DNA from 4 places in the Janthinobacterium darwini genome. Region 3 is predicted to be linked to each of the others. Evidence: predicted binding sites of a transcription regulator. Region 3 holds the regulator's gene; each other region holds the start of a gene.
The links. Region 3 encodes sigma-54, which starts transcription at its own class of promoters, with help from an activator protein. Its sites were predicted from a motif close to TGGCANGNAANCTGCTTT; they were not measured.

Region 1 (4,599 bases), on a different contig from region 3:
AACGGCGCCTCCGCTTCTTCGGTCACCCAGGGCAGGGCCAGGTCGCCCGCCGCCACTTCGTCAGCGTGCGGCAGGTAGACGAACGATGGCAGCAGCGGCAGTTCTTCGACGGTGCCGGGCGCCGACAGCTGCGGCACTTTCAGCACGCCGTGGCTGGACTTTTCGCCGTCGCTCTCGACCAGGTTCACATACGACAGGGCGCTATGGGTGGTGCCCAGGTCGATGCCGATGGCGTAGCGCGGGGTAGGGTTGACGGTATCGTTCACAGTTCCACCTCGGCCGGGGCCAGGATGGCAGCGTCGTGTTGCTCGCTCAGTTTCGGCAGGCGTACGCTGGAGGCGCGCCAGCCGCGGTGACTGAGGGTGCCCGTGTACGGCGCGGAACCGACGACGTTGCCCGTCAGGCGCACTTGCGCGGAATCAAAACCTTCCTGCAGCACGATGCGGCTGCCTTCGGCTTCCTGGCGCACGGCCTCGATGGTGAAGTATTCGCGCATGACCTTGGCGCAGCCTTCATGCACCACGCGGGCGGCCGCGCCGATGTCGGCGTCGGCATGGCTGCCCAGGTTTTCCTGGGTGAAGTCGATCAATCGCGCTTCGCGTTGCAGTAAAGCAAGTAACTGCAGGGCGGCGTCCGGCGTGGCTTCCTTCAATATGACGGGGGCAGCTGCCGGCGTCGGCACGGGAGCGGGTGCCGGAGCCACGGGAGCGACGGGCGCAGCCTCGGGCAAGGACAGTTTTTCGACGCGGGCCGCATAGGCGGCGTCCGACAGGGTGCTGAAGAAGGCGCCGAAAGCCAGCGGGACGCGGCGCCAGAACGATGGGTGGGACGATGGTGTGCTCATAGGAACTCGTTTCTCTGATCTGTAGGGGAGGCGTCGGCGGCGCGGAACCGCTTCGCAAGGTGTTGCATGCGCCGGCCCAATGGGGCCGGCTGGCGTTTGCCCGAATGATACCAGCTACCGGGCCGTCGCCAAAGTCGCCGGCCCCCGCCCAGCGAGCCTGAAACGTGGATTTTCTTTGTTCCTGCGCAAGGAAACGCTCGATTTCGGTCTGCTTCGACTAGAATCGCGCATTATCTTTATGCAAGACCTTGACGCCATGTCTACCGACTTTTCCCCCGACTTTTCTATATATCTAGCCAGCAGCACTTACATAGACAGCGACCATCCGGCCGTGCGCGCCAGGGCGGCCGAGCTGGCCGCCGGCGCGTCGGGCGATGCCGCCATCGCGGCCCGCTGCTTTGCCTTCGTGCGCGATGAGATTGCCCACAGCTGGGACTACCAGCGCAATCCCGTCACTTGCCGCGCTTCTGACGTGTTGCAGCATGGCACGGGCTATTGTTATGCGAAAAGCCATCTGCTGGCCGCGCTGCTGCGCGCCAATGGCATTCCGGCCGGGCTGTGCTATCAGCGCCTGGCCGTGGGCGAGGTGGGGCCGCCGTTTTGCCTGCATGGCTTGAATGCCGTGTACCTGCAAGAGTTTGGCTGGTACCGCATCGATGCGCGTGGCAACAAGCCCGGTGTCGCCGCCGCCTTCACCCCGCCGCGGGAGCAGCTGGCCTTTCCCGTGCTGGCGCCCGAGGAGCGCGATTTGCCTGAAATCTGGCCGGCACCGCTGCCACAGGTGGTGGCATCCTTGACCGTTTATGCCACGGTGCAGGAGGTGGCCGCGCATTTGCCCGATATTCAATTGCTGCCGCGGCACAAATAACTCGACGAAAGAAATCATGAAAAAAGTATCCCTATGTTTGATAAGCCTGTTGCTGCTGGCCGGTTGCGGCGGCAAGGGAGAGAGCGCGGGCCAGTCCAGTGCCGCGCGTCTCGACGGCAAGGAAAAAGGCAGCGAGTTTCTTGCGTATGAACACAATGTCGGCGTCGATACGAACGAAGCGCAAGTGCGGCCCCTGTATGAAAAAGTGGTCGCCGCCTGCAAGGCCGATACGGACAATGGCTGTCTGCTGCTCGACTCGAGCATAGACGGCGGTCGTTACGTGCATGCGCGCATCAGCATGCGCGCCAAGCCGGCCGGCATCAAGAAGCTCGTGGCGCTGGTTGCGGCCGGAGGCGACGTTACCAGCCAGGGCACCAAGGTGGAAGATCTGGGCCGTCCTGTGCTCGATAGCAAGAAACGCCTGGAAATGCTCAAGCAATACCAGGCGCAATTGCAGGAGTTGGAAAAACGCTCGGGCGTGAACGTCGATGCCTTGATCAAGGTGACCAAGGAACTGGCCACCGTGCAAGTGGAACTGGAGCAGGCGACGGCGGTCAATGCGCTGTTGATGCAGCGCATCGATACGGACTTGCTGAACGTGGCCATCAGTGCCGAAGGCAAGCAGTCGTTCTGGCGCCCCGTCAAGCGCGCACTGGGCAATTTCACGGAAAACCTGTCGGAAGGCGTGGCCAACGCCATCACGGCCATGGCGTATATCCTGCCATGGCTGATCGCTTTCGTGCTGCTGTTTCCGCTGGGCCGCAAGGGCTGGCGCCGCTTGCGGGGCGTGTCGCGCAAGGATTGAAGCGCAAGGATTAATGCGTCCGGCGCACCGTTTTACGGCAATTTGAAACCTGGCTGCACAGTCCTTGTGCAGCCAGGTTTTTTTTCGTGCGGTGATGGCCGTGTGCACCATGGCGGACGCCTGCTGGTGCTGGCATGCATTCTGCTTTAACAACATCGTATGCCCAGTCCGTCCCCCACGAATACATCACAGGAGTCCCCATGTCACGACGCATCATCCTGAAAGCGGCCGCCGCCGGCGCCCTGGCCCTGGCCACGTCCATCACCATGCAGGCGGCCCTGGCCGCCGACACCATCAAGGTGGGCATCTTGCACTCCCTGTCGGGCACCATGGCCATTTCCGAAACGTCGCTGAAAGACGTGGCCCTGATGACGATCGCCGAGATCAATGCCAAGGGCGGCGTGCTGGGCAAGAAGCTGGAAGCCGTCGTGGTCGATCCGGCGTCGAACTGGCCCTTGTTTGCGGAAAAAGCGCGCCAGCTGGTGGCGCAAGATAAAGTGGCCGTGGTGTTTGGTTGCTGGACGTCCGTGTCCCGTAAATCCGTCTTGCCCGTGTTCAAGGAACTCAACAGCCTGCTGTTTTATCCGGTGCAATACGAAGGCGAGGAGCTGGAAAAGAATGTGTTTTATACGGGCGCCGCGCCGAACCAGCAGGCGATTCCCGCCGTGGAATACTTGATGAGCAAGGATGGCGGCGGCGCCAGGCGCTTCGTGCTGCTGGGCACGGATTACGTTTACCCGCGCACCACCAACAAGATATTGCGCGCCTTCCTGAAGAGCAAAGGCGTCAAGGATAGCGATATCAGCGAGGTCTACACGCCGTTCGGCCACGCCGACTATCAAACCATCGTCGCCAACATCAAGAAATTTTCCACTGGCGGCAAGACGGCCGTCATTTCCACCATCAATGGCGATTCCAACGTGCCGTTTTACAAGGAACTGGGCAATGCGGGCTTGAAAGCCACGGACGTCCCCGTCGTTGCGTTTTCCGTGGGTGAGGAAGAGCTGCGCGGCATCGATAACAAGCCTTTGCTCGGTCACCTGGCGGCCTGGAACTATTTTGAATCCGTCAAGAACCCCGTCAACACGGCTTTCATCAAGCAGTGGAAAGCGTATGCGGTGGCGCAAAAGTTGCCGAACGCGGGTTCGGTGGTGACGAACGACCCCATGGAAGCGACCTATGTGGGCATCCACATGTGGGCGCAAGCGGTGGAAAAAGCCAAATCGACGGACACGGACAAGGTGATCGCCGCGATGGCCGGCCAGAGCGTCAAGGCGCCGTCTGGCTTTACCCTGACCATGGACCCGACCAACCACCACTTGCACAAGCCCGTGATGATCGGCGAAATCAAGGCTGATGGGCAATTCAATGTTGTGTGGAAAACCAAGGAGCCGATACGCGCCCAGCCGTGGAGCCCCTTTATCAAGGGCAATGAGGGCAAGCAAAAGCTGTAGGCGCTTGCGCGTCGAATGGTCATCGCAACCCCAGGCAAAGAGCTGGGGTCAGACCCGCCGGGTCTGACCCTTGTCCTTGCCTATGGGGGAAGGATACTTATCAAGACATCGGCTTTACTACATGGTATCTATGCATATGCAGCTTATCCCCAAATTGCTGGTCCTCGTTTGCCTGTTCTTGTCCTCGCTGGCGCAGGCCGCCATCTCTCCTGAACTGCTCAAACCGCTGGCTGCAGACGATTCTGACGCAAGGGTCGCTGCCGTCGCCCAGATCGCCGCCCTGGCCACGCCCGAGGCTGCAAAGGTGCTCCAAGCCTTGCAGGACGACGGCCTGTATGCCGGGCCGGACGGCAAGGTGTATGTCGTCGACGGCGAGCAGGCGTATGACCCGGCCATCGGCCAGAGCGTTCCGCTGCCCGATGGCCTCGATGGCGTGATGGTTAACAACCGCTTGCGCGCGGCCGTGGCGGGCGCCTTGTCCGGCTTGCAGCTGCTGGCGCCTGAGCGCAGCGCCCGCCTGGCGGCCGCGCAAGCCTTGCAAAAGGCCGTTGACCCCGCGCAAATCCCCCTTATCCGCAAGGCGCTGGCGCGGGAAAACGATGCTGACATTAAACAGCTATTGCAGGTG
Region 2 (4,599 bases), on a different contig from region 3:
GGTCATACACGGCGTGCAGGCTGGTCAGCGCCACTTTTGTCGTGAAGCCATACGGCAGGCTGGAGTCCAGCGACACTTCCATACCCTGGCGCAAGGTCTTGCCCCCATTACGGTAGCTGGTGCGCCCGCCGCTCGATTGATCGACCACCAGTTCGTCGCTGGTCTTGATCTGGAATAAGGCTGCATTCAGATGCGTGTTGCTATTGATCCTGGCTTTGATGCCCGCTTCCAGGTTGGTGCTGGTGGCCGGTTTCAGCTGGTAATTGAAGCCGCTGCCCGTGCCCGAGTAAAACAGTTCGTTCAGGGTGGGCGCCTCGAAGCCGCGTGCGGCGCTGGCGTAGACGTTGACGCTGGGCGTCAGCTTATACAGCAGACCCAGCACCGGTGTCGTGTGGCTGAACTCCAGGCTGCCACTGTCGTCGCCATTGCTGAGAAAGTGGTCGTTGACCGCCACTTTCATCTTGCTGTAGCGCACACCTGCGCTGAGCAGCCATGGGCCGCTTTGCCATTCCGCCTGGATATACGGATCGAGGCTGGAGACGACATCCTGCTCGTCGCGGCGCAGCTTGCCTTTTACGCCAAAGCCATTGCCAATGTAATTCTCATAGCCGGTGCGGTCATCGCTGGAGCGGCCGTAATCGATGCCGATGGTGGTGCTCAGCTTGCCGCCTGCCAGCTGGTTCACGTGCAGCCAGTTTGTATCGATGCCATAAAACTGGCGCTTGAAGTCAACCACGCCGCCGGAATGCTTGGGGGGCGCCTGGAAGCCCTTGTTGAAGGCCTGATATTGAATCACGTCACGGTTGCCGCCATACACGGTCACATGCAGGCGGTCCTCGCCGAACGCCTGTTCATAGGTGGCGCCGATTTGCTGGTGGTCGATGCTTTTGCGCGTGTTGTAGCGCTCGGCAAAGGTGCGCTTCGGGTTTTGCGTATCGCTGGTGTCGATTTCGCCTGCGCGCGGGTTGGCGGCAAACGTGGCCCAGGTGACGCCCAGGGGATCTTGCGTATTGCCCTGATGCAGGCTGTTGGCGACGATGGTCAGCTTGCTGTCTGCATTGGGCTTGACGTTGATCTTGCCGAAAGCCTGTTCGCGCGTGGCGGCGCTGTGGTCGCGGAAGCCGTCCGTGCGGAAGCGTGAGCCGTCGAGCACGTAGCCGATGCCGCCTGCCTGTCCTTGCGCCGTCAAGTCCACCTTGCTGGTGCCGTAGCTGCCGCCCGTCACATTCAATTCGACGGATGGGGGATTTTGCCCATCCTTGGAAAAGAGCTGGATCACGCCGCCCGAATGGTTGCCGTAGATGGCAGAAAATGGCCCACGCAGCACTTCGATGCGCTCCGCCGTGTCCAGGTTGAAGGTGGCGGCCTGGCCCTGGCCATCGGGCATGCTGGCCGGAATGCCATCGCTGATCAGTTTGACGCCGCGCACGCCGAAGGCCGAACGGGCGCCGAAGCCGCGTGAGGAGATTTGCAAGTCTTGTGCGTAGTTCTGGCGGTTTTGCACCACCAGGCCCGGCACGGCGGCCAGCGCTTCCGACGCGTTGACGCGGATTTGGCCCTCCTGGATGCGGGCGCTGTCGACTACATCGATCGAGGCCGGCACTTCCTGGCTGGGGTGGGCGATGCGGCTGCCGCTGACGACCACCATATCCATGACTTGTCCGGTGGCCAGGTCAGCGGACTCGGCGGCGAAAGCGTGGGGGGCGAGGGTGGCGCTGCCGGCGACAAACAGGCTGGCAATGGTGTTCAAGCGGAAACGATGCTGCATGCGGGTTCTCCAATGTGAATAAAAGCCTGCTTGGACGCGTGAGCGGCGCAGGTCTGCATAGTCTTATCAAGCAATATGCCTGCCATGTCTCCATTGGTGGGCTGAAATTATACGCGTGTCAGTGGCACGGCGTTTGCATGCAGCAATGTTCAGATGCGCCGATACCGCGCGCTTTCCCCTCGTTTTGCTATTGAAAAGGTGATTATGCCCAACTTCTTCTCGCGCTTGCGCCAGGTTTGCTGGCTGCTGCCTGTGCTCGCCAGCAGCGCCATCCAGGCCGCTCCGTTTGCCTATGTGCCCAATGAAAAATCGGGCACCCTGAGCGTGATCGACACGGCGACCGACCAGGTAGTGCGCCAGATTGCCGCAGGCAAGCGTCCGCGCGGCATCGCCGCCGACCCCACAGGACGGCAATTGTTTGTCACGGATGCCGCCAGCAGTGCCTTATTGCTGATTGACAATGAAGGCGGCGCGCCCCTGCGCACGGTGGCGCTGGGCAAGTCGCCCGAAGGCGTCAGCGCATCCCATGACGGTCGTTACGTGGCTGTGGCCGTCGAGGAAAACAATAGCGTGGCCTTGCTCGATGGCCAGACGGGTGTCTTGCTCGCCGACATCAAGGTGCAAGGGCGGAACCCGGAACATGCCGTGTTCAGCCCCGATGGGCGCTGGCTGCTGGTGAGCGCGGAAGAGGCCGAGCAAGTCGATGTCATTGATGTTGCGCAACGCCGCCAGGTCGCTTCCATCGCTGTCGGCCTGCGTCCGCGCGGCATTGGTTTCAGCCCCGATTCGGGCCGAGCCTATGTGGCGTGCGAACTGGTCAATGCCGTGTATGTGATCGACATGGCCGCGCGCAAGGCGATTGCCACCATTCCAGCGGGCAAGAATGCCAACGGTATCGCTGTCCATCCCAGCGGCAAGCAGGTGTATGTCTCGAACGGCACGGATGGCACGGTGATGGTGATCGATACGGCCAGCAATCAGGTCACGGCCACCATTCCCGTCGGCAAGCGCCCGTGGAATATGGCCATCACGCCGGACGGTGCCAAGCTGTACGTGGCCAATGGCCGCTCGAACAGCGTTTCCGTCATCGATACGGCCAGCGCGCGCAAGGTGGCCGATATTGCCGTGGGCGAATTGCCATGGGGCGTGGTGATTCGGTAGTGGCACAGGCGCAGGTGTTCCAGTCTGGCACACCTGTTCCATTGTGCAGCGGCGCAGGGGCGCAGCAACAGCACTGGCCCGGATTGGAACAGGGCGCCGCCACCTTGTTCAAAACCCAAACAGACCCACGCCCGCCTTTCATGCCCGGGGCAGGCGATGAAAAGCGGGCCGGGTTTGGCGCCACGCCCTTGTAAGCGGGGAAAAACCCGCTAAGTTTGTAGTGGGATGGCGAGCTGGCACGGCATTTGCGGAAGACTCCGTGTACTCACCCCATCTGTACCAGGACGTTTGATTTTAATTACAGCAATTCCATTCTAATTAACCCGATAGAGGACGACATGAATCTCGCAGACATCAGCAAACTGGGCGTAGCCAATCCCTTCAAACAACGCTATGACAATTACATCGGCGGCAAATTCGTTGCGCCAGTAAAAGGTGAATACTTTCCTAACATCACGCCCATCACGGGCTTGCCGTTTTGCGAAATCGCCCGTTCCACGGCGGAAGACGTCGAGCTGGCGCTGGACGCCGCCCATGCCGCCAAGGATGCCTGGGGCAAGACTTCACCTGCCGAGCGCGCCAACATCCTGAACCGCATCGCCGACCGCATCGAACAGAACCTGAGCCTGATCGCCACGGCGGAAACCATCGATAACGGCAAGCCGATCCGCGAGACGATGAATGCCGACATTCCGCTGGCCATCGACCATTTCCGTTACTTCGCCGGCTGCATCCGCGCGCAGGAAGGTTCCGTCGCGCAAATCGACGCGGAAACCTATGCCTACCACTACCACGAACCGCTGGGCGTCGTGGGCCAGATCATCCCGTGGAATTTCCCGATTCTGATGGCCGTGTGGAAACTGGCGCCAGCCCTGGCAGCCGGCAATTGCGTGGTCCTGAAACCGGCCGAGCAGACTCCCGCCTCCATCATGGTGTTGATCGAGCTGATCGGCGACTTGCTGCCACCGGGCGTGTTGAACATCATCAACGGTTTCGGCCTGGAAGCGGGCAAGCCGCTGGCGTCGAGCAAGCGCATCGCCAAGATCGCCTTCACGGGTGAAACGGGTACGGGCCGCTTGATCATGGGTTACGCCGCGCAGAACCTGATTCCCGTCACCCTGGAGCTGGGCGGCAAGTCGCCGAATATCTTCTTTGAAGATGTGATGGATGCTGACGATGATTATTTCGACAAGTGCCTGGAAGGCTTCACGATGTTTGCGCTGAATCAGGGCGAAGTATGCACCTGCCCATCGCGCGTGCTGATCCAGGAATCGATCTACGAGAAATTCATCGAACGAGCCTTGAAGCGCGTGGCCGCCATCAAGCAGGGTAATCCGCTCGACTCTTCCACCATGATCGGCGCCCAGGCGTCGCAGGAGCAGCTGGAAAAAATTCTGTCCTACCTCGATATCGGCCGCCAGGAAGGTGCCGAAGTGCTGGCCGGTGGCGAGCGCAATACGCAGGCAGGCGACCTGGAGGGTGGCTACTACGTGCGTCCGACCGTGTTCAAGGGCAACAACAAGATGCGCATCTTCCAGGAAGAAATTTTCGGGCCCGTCGTGTCCGTGACCACCTTCAAGGATGAGGCCGAAGCGCTGGCGATTGCCAACGATACCTTGTATGGCCTGGGCGCCGGCTTGTGGACGCGCGACGGTTCGCGCGCCTTCCGC
Region 3 (4,599 bases):
GCATGGTGATCCAGCCGAAGCCCAAGGCACCGGCGGCGGAGAAAGCGCCGGCCACGCCCGCGTCAGGAAATAAATAATGGACAATACTCGTTGCGGCAGCACCCTGATCGTTCGCGGGCTGCAAAAAACCTATGGCAAGCGGCAAGTCGTGCATGATGTCTCGCTGCAAGTCGAATGCGGAGAAGTGGTCGGGCTATTGGGGCCGAACGGCGCCGGCAAGACCACCTCGTTCTATATGATCGTCGGCCTGGTGCCGTCGGACGGCGGCAGTATCGATATCAGCGGCGTGGATATTTCCCGCCTGCCGATCCACCGCCGCGCGCAGATGGGCCTGTCGTATCTGCCGCAGGAAGCGTCCGTGTTCCGCAAGCTGACGGTGGAAGACAATATCCGTGCCGTGCTGGAAATCCAGACCGTCGAAGGCCGTCCCTTGAAGAAGGCCGAGATCGAGGAGCGCCTGGATAAATTGCTGGCCGACTTGCAGATTGAAAAATTGCGCGAGAATCAGGCGCTGTCGCTGTCTGGCGGCGAGCGCCGCCGCGTGGAAATCGCCCGCGCGCTGGCCACCGACCCCCGTTTCGTCCTGCTCGACGAGCCGTTCGCCGGTGTCGACCCCATCGCCGTGATCGAGATCCAGCGTATCGTGCGCTTCTTGAAGGAGCGCAATATCGGCGTCCTGATCACCGATCATAATGTGCGCGAGACGCTGGGTATCTGCGACCGTGCCTACATCATCAACCAGGGCTCGGTGCTGGCGTCGGGACGCCCCGACGACATCATCGCGAACGAGTCGGTACGCCGGGTCTATCTGGGCGAACACTTCCGTATGTGAGCCAATGAAACAATCATTGCAGCTGCGCACTTCGCAGCACCTGGCACTGACGCCGCAGTTGCAGCAATCGATACGCCTGTTGCAATTGTCTACACTGGAATTGCACCAGGAGCTGGAGCAGTTGCTGACGGACAATCCCTTGCTCGAACGCCTCGACGATCCGCTCGACCGTTCGCTGCGCCTGCTGTCCGACGGCGCCTTGAGTTCCACGGCCGCGCCGGCCGAAGCACCGCCCCAGCCGCCAGGCCAGGAGGCACCCGCCGCGCCGGCCGAAGCGGAAACCTTTGATGGCGAGGCTGGCGACAGCCCTGCCGCAGCGGAGGGCGGCGACAGCGACTGGAGCGAGGCGAGCAGGGGCAAGGCGCCCGACGACGAAGATTCCCGTCCGCAACTTGAAGCCCACCACTGCACCTTGCGCGAACACCTGATGGAGCAGATGCGCGTGACGGTGCTCGAGTTGCGCGACCGCGCGCTCGTCGAGCTGATCATCGACGCGCTCGACGACAATGGCTACCTGGAAGAGTCGCTCGACGACATCCTGGCGCGTTTGCCGGAAGAGCTGGAAATCGACGCTGACGAGATGCGTACGGCCTTGTCCCTGTTGCAAAGTTTCGATCCGCCCGGCGTGGGCGCGCGCAACGCGTCCGAATGCCTGGCGCTGCAAATCAAGCGCTTGCCGCACATCGCCATGGTGACGCGGCGCATGGCCCTCGTCATTGTGGAAAAACACCTGGCCTGGTTTGCCCAGCGCGATTTTAACAAGCTGAAAAAAGCCCTCGATTGCGATGATGAAGACTTGCGCGAAGCGCAGACGGTGATTCGCCAGTGCAACCCGCATCCGGGTGCCGTGTTCGCCTCGGACGTGTCCGATTACGTGGTGCCCGACGTCGTCGTCAAGCGCGCGCGCAATGGCTGGCAAGTCACACTGAACAACGACGTCATGCCTCGCCTGCGCGTCAACGCCATGTACGCCAACTTGCTCAAGCAGGGCAAGGGCGAGGGTGCCATGGGCGCACAGTTGCAGGAAGCCAAGTGGCTGATCAAGAATATGCGCCAGCGCTTCGACACCATCCTGCGTGTAGCGCAAGCGATAGTAGAAAGACAAAAGAACTTTTTCTCGCATGGGGCCGTTGCCATGCGCCCCCTTGTGCTCCGTGAAATAGCTGATACACTGGGTTTACACGAGAGTACTATCTCGCGCGTAACAACTCAAAAGTACATGCTGACCCCGCACGGCATGTTCGAGTTGAAATATTTCTTTGGTAGCCACGTCGCCACCGAAGCGGGGGGCGAAGCGTCATCGACGGCGATACGGGCATTGATCGTGCAACTGACAGGAGCAGAAGACCCTAAAAATCCTTTATCCGACAGTAAGATTGCGGACATGCTGGGGGAACAAGGCATGGTGATTGCGCGACGTACTGTTGCCAAATACCGGGAAGCGTTGAAAATTCCGCCAGTGAGCCTGCGTAAGTGTTTGTAAGTTTTTTTCGGTTCCTCTGCGGGCCGGATACGATGGACCGCACGAACCCGATCATCTTTAGGAGTGTGTATGAATCTCACCATCAGCGGACATCATCTCGAAGTCACACCAGCCATCCGTGAATACGTACAAACGAAGCTGGAACGCGTGAAACGGCATTTCGATCAAGTCATCGATATCGCCGTGATTCTGACCGTGGATAACCTCAAAGAGAAAGAAAAACGTCAAAAGGCCGAAGTCAATTTGCGTCTGAGTGGCAAAACTGTCTATGTGGAAAGTCTGGCGCACGACCTGTATGCCGCCATCGATATCCTGATCGACAAGCTGGACAGGCAAGTGATGAAGTACAAAACCAAAGTGCAAGGGCACGGTAAAGAGGCGATCAAGCATCTGCCAGACAACTCGGAAGAAGAATTCGCCGCCGCCTAAGCGGCCTGCGACTTTCAACTGGTTGTGATCAACTAAGGGCGCACATTGCGCCCTTTTTTGCGCCCGTAGCTGTTGAGCGCTATGTTCCCCTCACAGGCGCTAGAATGTGCCCGTTCTCACTTCTATTTACTTTGCCATGAGCGACTTCGTCCAGACCTCCATCCGCAACCGCACGGGCCACATCGTGCTCGACCGCCCCAAAGCCCTGAATTCCCTGTCGCTGGAGATGGTGCGCGCTCTGAGTACCGTTTTGCTGGCCTGGCGCGACGATCCGCAGGTGGACGCCGTGGTGATCCGTTCCAGCAGTGAGAAAGCCCTGTGCGCCGGTGGCGACATCCGTTTCTTTTACGATGCAGGCCTTGCCACACCGCAGGGCGGCAGTGCGTTGCTGGAAGATTTCTTTACGGAAGAATATGCTTTAAATCATGTAATCCACTTCTATCCGAAACCGTATATCGCCGTGATGGATGGCGTGGTGATGGGCGGCGGCATGGGCGTGGCGCAGGCAGGGCCTGGCAACCGCCTGCGCATTGTGACGGGCCGCACGCGCATGGCCATGCCGGAAGTCAATATCGGCCTGTTTCCCGACGTGGGCGGCAGTTATTTCCTGTCTCGCCTGGCCGGTCAGCTGGGCTTGTACCTGGGCTTGACGGGCTTGACGATCAACGCGGCCGATGCCTTGTACACGGGCCTGGCCGATGTGTACCTGCCCGAGGCGCAGATGGGGGCGCTGCTGGCCCTGTTCGAATCGACGCCAGGCCAGGGCTTGCCGGTCGCCATCAAGGCCCTGGCAGCGCCGTTCCAGGCCCAGGTGGGCGTTTCTGCGCTGACCATGGCGCGCGCGGCGCTGGACCGCCATTTCGGCGCTGGCTCCGTCGCTGCCATCATGGCTTCGCTGGCGCAGGATGACAGCGCGTTTGCCAGCAAGGCGCTGGCGGCCATGCGCCAGCGTTCGCCGCTGATGATGTCGGTGACCCTGGAATTGTTGCAGCGGGGCGCCCAACTGGGCGTAGCCGATTGCCTGCGCATGGAGCGCACCGTGGTGCGCCACAATTTCGAGCATGGCGAAGTGCTGGAAGGCGTGCGCGCGCTGGTGGTCGACAAGGACAATGCTCCGCGTTGGAACCCTGCCAGCCTGGACGAGGTTGATGCGGCCATGGTGGCGCGCTTCTTTGCCCCCGTCTGGCCGGCGCAAGCGCATCCGCTGCGCCATCTGGATTAACAACGCCAAATAACACCGTAGCGAGCGGAAGGGAGGGGTGGTTGAGAAGCGGAACTGTGCTTTACGCACATGAGCATCGCAGACCACCTATACCGAAGCGCAGTAGATTTTAATGGCGTTCTAGCTACGTTCGCGGTGGCGTAGCACGACCCGTTCATTGGGGCCGAAATACTGCGCCAGCCGTTCTGCCATGTACACCGAGCGGTGCTGGCCGCCCGTGCAGCCCAGCGCCACCGTCAGGTAGCTGCGGTTGTCGGACTTGAATGATGGCAACCATTTCTCGATGAAGGCGCGGATGTCGGCCAGCAGTTCCAGCGCGCTGGGCTGCGCGTCGAGGAAGGCGATCACGGGTGCGTCGCGTCCGTCGAGCGGGCGCAGCGCCAAGTCGTAATAGGGATTGGGCAAGGCCCGCACGTCGAAGACGAAATCGGCGTCCAGCGGCACGCCCAGTTTAAAGGCGAAGGATTCAAAGAACAGGATCAGGGGCGCGCGTTCGGAGGCGACAATATCCTTGACCCAGGCGCGCAGTTTGTTGGCGCTCAGTTCCGAGGTATCGATTACATGACCCAGCTGTTCGATGGCCGACAGGCGTTCCCGTTCTTCCGAGATGCACTCGATCAGGGTACGGCGGCT
Region 4 (4,599 bases), on a different contig from region 3:
TGAACGTCAAGCGTATCGAGCGCTTCACCAAGCAATTGATCCCGGTCAATGTCATCGAAGGTTTCGAACCTAAGAAAACGGCGTCGGCACCACGCTCGAGCGCCCGTCCAGGCGGCTGGAAACCAGGCGACAACCGTGGCGGCGCGAAGCCAGCGCAACGCACGTTCAGCAAGCCAGGCGCACCACGCAAAGATGGCGCACCTAGCACCGGCGGCGGCTACAAGGGTTCCAACCCGCGCAGCACCGACGGCGCACGCCGCAGCTACGGCGACCGTTAATCACGGCGCCATGCCGCCAGTAGGCGGCACGCAATAAAGAACGGCCACCAGATCACTCTGGTGGCCGTTTTTTTATGCCCGCCGCCCTTATTTCTTCGACACCCTCTGGCGCGACAGCTTGCGCAGCTTGGCTTGCTCAAAGCGCAGCTGCTGCTCCGGCGTTTCCAGCACCAGCGGCGGCACGGCCACCGGCTTGCGATTGGCGTCCACGGCTACCATCGTGAAATAGCAGCTGTTGGCATGGCGCACCAGGCGCTGCTGGATGTTTTCCGTCACCACGCGGATGCCCACTTCCATCGAGGTCGTGCCCGTGTAATTAATCGAGGCGAGGAACGTCACCAACTCGCCCACGTGGATAGGCTGCAAGAACATCACCTGGTCCACGGACAGGGTCACCACATAGCTACCCGAATAGCGGCTGGCGCAGGCGTAGGCGACGCTGTCGAGGTATTTCAGGATGGTGCCACCGTGCACGTTACCGGAAAAATTGGCCATATCGGGCGTCATCAAGACCGTCATCGTCAGTTCGTGGGCCGACCAGTTCATCGCACTGTCCAAAAGTGTTCTCCAAGGGGGAAATAAAAGTGAGGGGATGTGAAAACCGGCCCCAGGGGCCGGCTGCAGACCTTACAGGCCCAGGGTGTCGATATCGGCCAGCGAGTCGCGGCCCTTGTCGGAAATGTCGTGGCCCTCGCCTTCCGCGCGCGCCACGATGTGGGCTTTCTTGCCCAGGAAATAGGCCACGTCCGAGTCCAGCTTGGTCAGCGGATCGACGGCGACAGCGCGCAAACCCATGATGCAGCGGCGCAGGAACAGCAGCTGTTGTGCTTTCTCGGTGATGGACAAACGGCCATCGCGTGCATAGCTGAGCAGCTTCAGGCCGGACAGGCGCTTGGCATTGCGGGCAACGCAAGCACTGGGGCGCTCGGTCTTGATGCCGCGTGCAACTTGCTCCAGCGCGTCATATTCATCGGTTGTTAATTTCTCGTTCTTCATTACTTTTCCATAAAAGGCCAGGTGTTCGGCCCCCATGGTACGCGCCCCGCTGCGCATCGGCAACAGGCAACGTGATTCAGTCGCCGCCCGCCTCACGGACGGCGTGCTGAAAATGCGCGTGGCGCGCGCTTATTTGTAGGTGCGCAGCAGCAGCCATGCCAGGCCGCAACCAGCCACAGCGCCCGCCAGGGCCAGCGCTGCGAGGTTTTTGCTGGTGATCACAGGGCGCCGGCCCAGGTAGATTTTGTTATGCAAGGAATTGCCCATGATGGTCTCCTGTACAAGAATTTTTATGATGTCTCATTATAAGAACAGAATCGTGACGGCCGCATGACACACAGCAGTTAGCGCTCCATTTGTGTCCACCCGGCAACGTTTATTGGCATTTTTGTTGTTTAAATGGCGCGGCGATCCCGCCGCCCGCGCAATCCATTTCCGACTAGAAATAAACAGCGCGCCGCAGTGGCATGCCAGCCTGGGTGCGCCCGGGTGCGCGACGACTTGCTCTTAACCCATCTTGACGGGCGGCGGCGGCGGCGTCGGTTCCTCGACGGGTACGGGATCCATATGCGGCGGCTGTTCGGGCGGCGGCGTCAGCGGATCGCCTTCTGGCGGCGGGATATCCGGTTCAGGCGTGCTGTGCGCACGCAGCGGGGCAGGACGGAATTGTGATGGCATGGTGACCTCCTTTGCCCCACTGTAGCCGATGACGGAAAAGACTGGCGCCCGCGAGCCGCACTACTCAAACGTGAAAAAACTCCCGCTGCAGGACGCGCAATGAGCCTGCATTGGCCAATTGAGCTGTAATAAGCCTGCGCGTGTGAAGGCTGCGTAAAACGTCGATTTTTTTTACACAAACGCGAAAAACGGCAAGCCTGTTTTTATAAGCTGTTGAATTTAAATACAAATATTACATGGTACGAATTCTGCTCCAAGGGCGTATGAGGTTATCTGAGGCAGCCGCCACAGTGACCTGGTCCAATCAACCCTCACGCTGAAGGAAATGCCATGAAACCACTGTCCTCATTCCTGCGTTTCGCTCTCTCCGCGGCCGCCATCAGCGCCGCGCTGATCAGCGCTCCCGCACTCGCTGGTCCTTTGTTTACCGTCAACGAAGGCTCCGTCCCCGGTACCGCAGCCAATCAGGTTGTGGCCGACCGCATCAGCTTTGAATATCACGCGCGCGTCGAACAAACCATCGTTGGCGGTTTGGGTGGTGGCAACGACCCCTTCACTCAAACAGGCTTTCTGACCAAGGCCGCTTTCGGCAGCCCCACTGGCGGCAGCGTACCATCGCAATTGAATGCCCTCAATGGCTATGGCATATATGGCTTGTTTACCATTACCGGCCAGTCGGATACGCTGGCTGGCGGGATCCACGCCAACTTTCAAACCCTGACCATGACGCTGTACATCGACCCCAACCAGGACACGTCATTGTCAGTCAGTAACGTAGCAGGCTCGCCAGTGAATGTGGGCGGCGCCTCCGGGGATGACTATGCGATCGTGACCTACACGCTCGATCTGGGCGAAGCCCACATTTTCGCCGGCCTGGCCCAAGGCGACTTCAAGGCCTTGCTTAACGCCACGCTGACGCCGCAAGGACAGTTGTTTTTCGTCAATCCCAACCCGTTTTTCCCGCTGGAGTCCCTCAGCGGGAATACGAACAGCTTCATCGGTGGCAGCCTGACCAACAGTTTCATCGCGATGGCCGACGGTGGCGGCCTGGAATTATTTCAGGCAGCCGTACCTGAGCCAGGCACCATTGCCCTGCTCGGCATCGGCCTGTTTGGCCTGGGCATGACTGCGCGCCGCCAGCAAGGCGGGCAGCGCCAGGCTTGACATGCGATCGTCCTCTTGAAAAGCCGCCGATGTCCTCAGCGGCTTTTTTCGCTGCAGCCACCGGCAAACGCCTAGCGCTCACGCAGGCGTCCTCGCGTCGACCGGCGCCACCAGCAAGTCTTGCAGCGGCCGGCGCAATGAACGCGCCTGGGCCGCCGGGCCGGCGCCGATGCGGCCAAGGAACACGGCCCGCTCGACCACCACCACACCCAGCACGGCCTGGCATTGCAGCGCCAGTTCCTGCGCCAGCTCCAGCATGCCGTCGGTACGCGAAAAGGCCCGCCGTTCGCGCACATAACGGGAGAAGATCAGCGGTGTCAGTTCCGGCTGCAATTGCAGGCCCAGCTGCGTGGCCGTCAGCCAGAAGCGCTGCATGGCGCGGCCCGCCGCCACGTAATCGTCGATATGGCGCGGCGGCGCCTCGGCCAGCAGCGCGAAATGCGCAGCGCAGTACAGACCAGGCAACAAATCCATCTGCAGCCGGGGCGCGACGGTGCCCGCCAGCCAGGTATTGAAAAAATCCACGCGGCGCCAGCTGTGCATGACCCAGCGCATCAGCCTTGCCGTCATCGGGTCGACGCCCAGCGCCTGCTCCGGGATGCGGTCGTTGCTGAAGCGCGCGCCCCATTCGATCACGTCGCGGTGTACCTTGTGCGCTTCGGGCATGGTCAGGCGCAGCTTCGCATTGTTGAACATCAGGCGCGCACAGGCCAGACGCACGCGCCAGCCTTCGAACCACTGCACAGTGTAGCCAAGCGGCAAGCTGGCAAGCAGCGCGGCCTTTTCGCTGGCGCGCAGGGGGCGTGTGCTGAGCCGTCGCCGCTGCACGCTGCGCTGCGGCAGGAAGGCTGCCAGCGGGTCGGGCAACATGCCGGGGCTGTCGACAAAGCGCACGTCAAACGTAGGCAAGGTGTCGGGCAAGCCGCCGCGTCGGCGCGCTTCCATGCGCATGCCATGGCTGCTGGCCGCCAGTGCCATGCTTTCGAGCAAGGCGCCCAGCGATAGCTGGCTGGGATGGCCGTCGAGGTCGTAGACACAATGGCTGCGCGTATCGAAGCCATGCACGACGACATGGCGCTGCGCCACGACTTCAAAGCGCCACGGCTGCGTGTTGTCGCCGCTGGGTGCCCAGCGCGCCTGGTCGAGGAGGTTTTCCAGCACGGGATCGATCAGCAATGCTTGTGCCATTTATGCCCCCTGCGCCGCGCGGCGGCGCTTGATGATGGCCATCGTCAGCCGTTGCAGCGGATGACGGTTGCCGCCGGGACGCCAGGTACGCACGAGTTTGTTGCGGTAGGCGTCGAAATGCATGCCATGCGGCGCCGCCATCACCTTGCCGCGTTTCAGTAATATTTTCAGCGCCTCGGTGGCGGCCGCGCCCGCGCACAACTGGCAGCCCATGATGGTCGACGGTCCGCGCCGCTCCTTCAGGTTAATGGCCGACGGGTCGATCAGGTAAGGGCCGTGCAAGCCGGCCGGCGCA

Region 1: urtA (urea ABC transporter substrate-binding protein) is a predicted target of sigma-54. The motif match lies at 2,648-2,665, and genes of this name have one in related genera.
Region 2: adh (aldehyde dehydrogenase) is a predicted target of sigma-54. The motif match lies at 3,164-3,181, and genes of this name have one in related genera.
Region 4: pepA (flocculation-associated PEP-CTERM protein PepA) is a predicted target of sigma-54. The motif match lies at 2,190-2,207, and genes of this name have one in related genera.

The regions. Positions count from the first base shown of each region.
Region 1 covers NZ_JBNYXX010000001.1:1,039,746-1,044,344, forward strand. The annotation lists gene ACQ4WZ_RS04755 (Hsp70 family protein) at 1-266, opposite strand, end outside; gene ACQ4WZ_RS04760 (DUF2760 domain-containing protein) at 263-844, opposite strand; gene ACQ4WZ_RS04765 (transglutaminase-like domain-containing protein) at 1,101-1,712, shown strand; gene ACQ4WZ_RS04770 (DUF4349 domain-containing protein) at 1,729-2,517, shown strand; gene urtA (urea ABC transporter substrate-binding protein) at 2,718-3,971, shown strand; gene urtB (urea ABC transporter permease subunit UrtB) at 4,108-4,599, shown strand, end outside.
Region 2 covers NZ_JBNYXX010000009.1:8,045-12,643, forward strand. The annotation lists gene ACQ4WZ_RS26845 (TonB-dependent receptor family protein) at 1-1,768, opposite strand, end outside; gene ACQ4WZ_RS26850 (beta-propeller fold lactonase family protein) at 1,973-2,929, shown strand; gene adh (aldehyde dehydrogenase) at 3,268-4,599, shown strand, end outside.
Region 3 covers NZ_JBNYXX010000005.1:78,983-83,581, forward strand. The annotation lists gene lptA (lipopolysaccharide transport periplasmic protein LptA) at 1-77, shown strand, start outside; gene lptB (LPS export ABC transporter ATP-binding protein) at 77-832, shown strand; gene ACQ4WZ_RS23595 (RNA polymerase factor sigma-54) at 837-2,315, shown strand; gene hpf (ribosome hibernation-promoting factor, HPF/YfiA family) at 2,385-2,744, shown strand; gene ACQ4WZ_RS23605 (enoyl-CoA hydratase/isomerase family protein) at 2,881-3,966, shown strand; gene rapZ (RNase adapter RapZ) at 4,087-4,599, opposite strand, start outside.
Region 4 covers NZ_JBNYXX010000001.1:960,393-964,991, reverse strand. The annotation lists gene ACQ4WZ_RS04395 (DEAD/DEAH box helicase) at 1-278, shown strand, start outside; gene ACQ4WZ_RS04390 (acyl-CoA thioesterase) at 366-824, opposite strand; gene ACQ4WZ_RS04385 (hypothetical protein) at 906-1,274, opposite strand; gene ACQ4WZ_RS04380 (hypothetical protein) at 1,404-1,541, opposite strand; gene ACQ4WZ_RS04375 (hypothetical protein) at 1,782-1,952, opposite strand; gene pepA (flocculation-associated PEP-CTERM protein PepA) at 2,283-3,116, shown strand; gene ACQ4WZ_RS04365 (nitroreductase family protein) at 3,195-4,304, opposite strand; gene ACQ4WZ_RS04360 (ThiF family adenylyltransferase) at 4,305-4,599, opposite strand, start outside.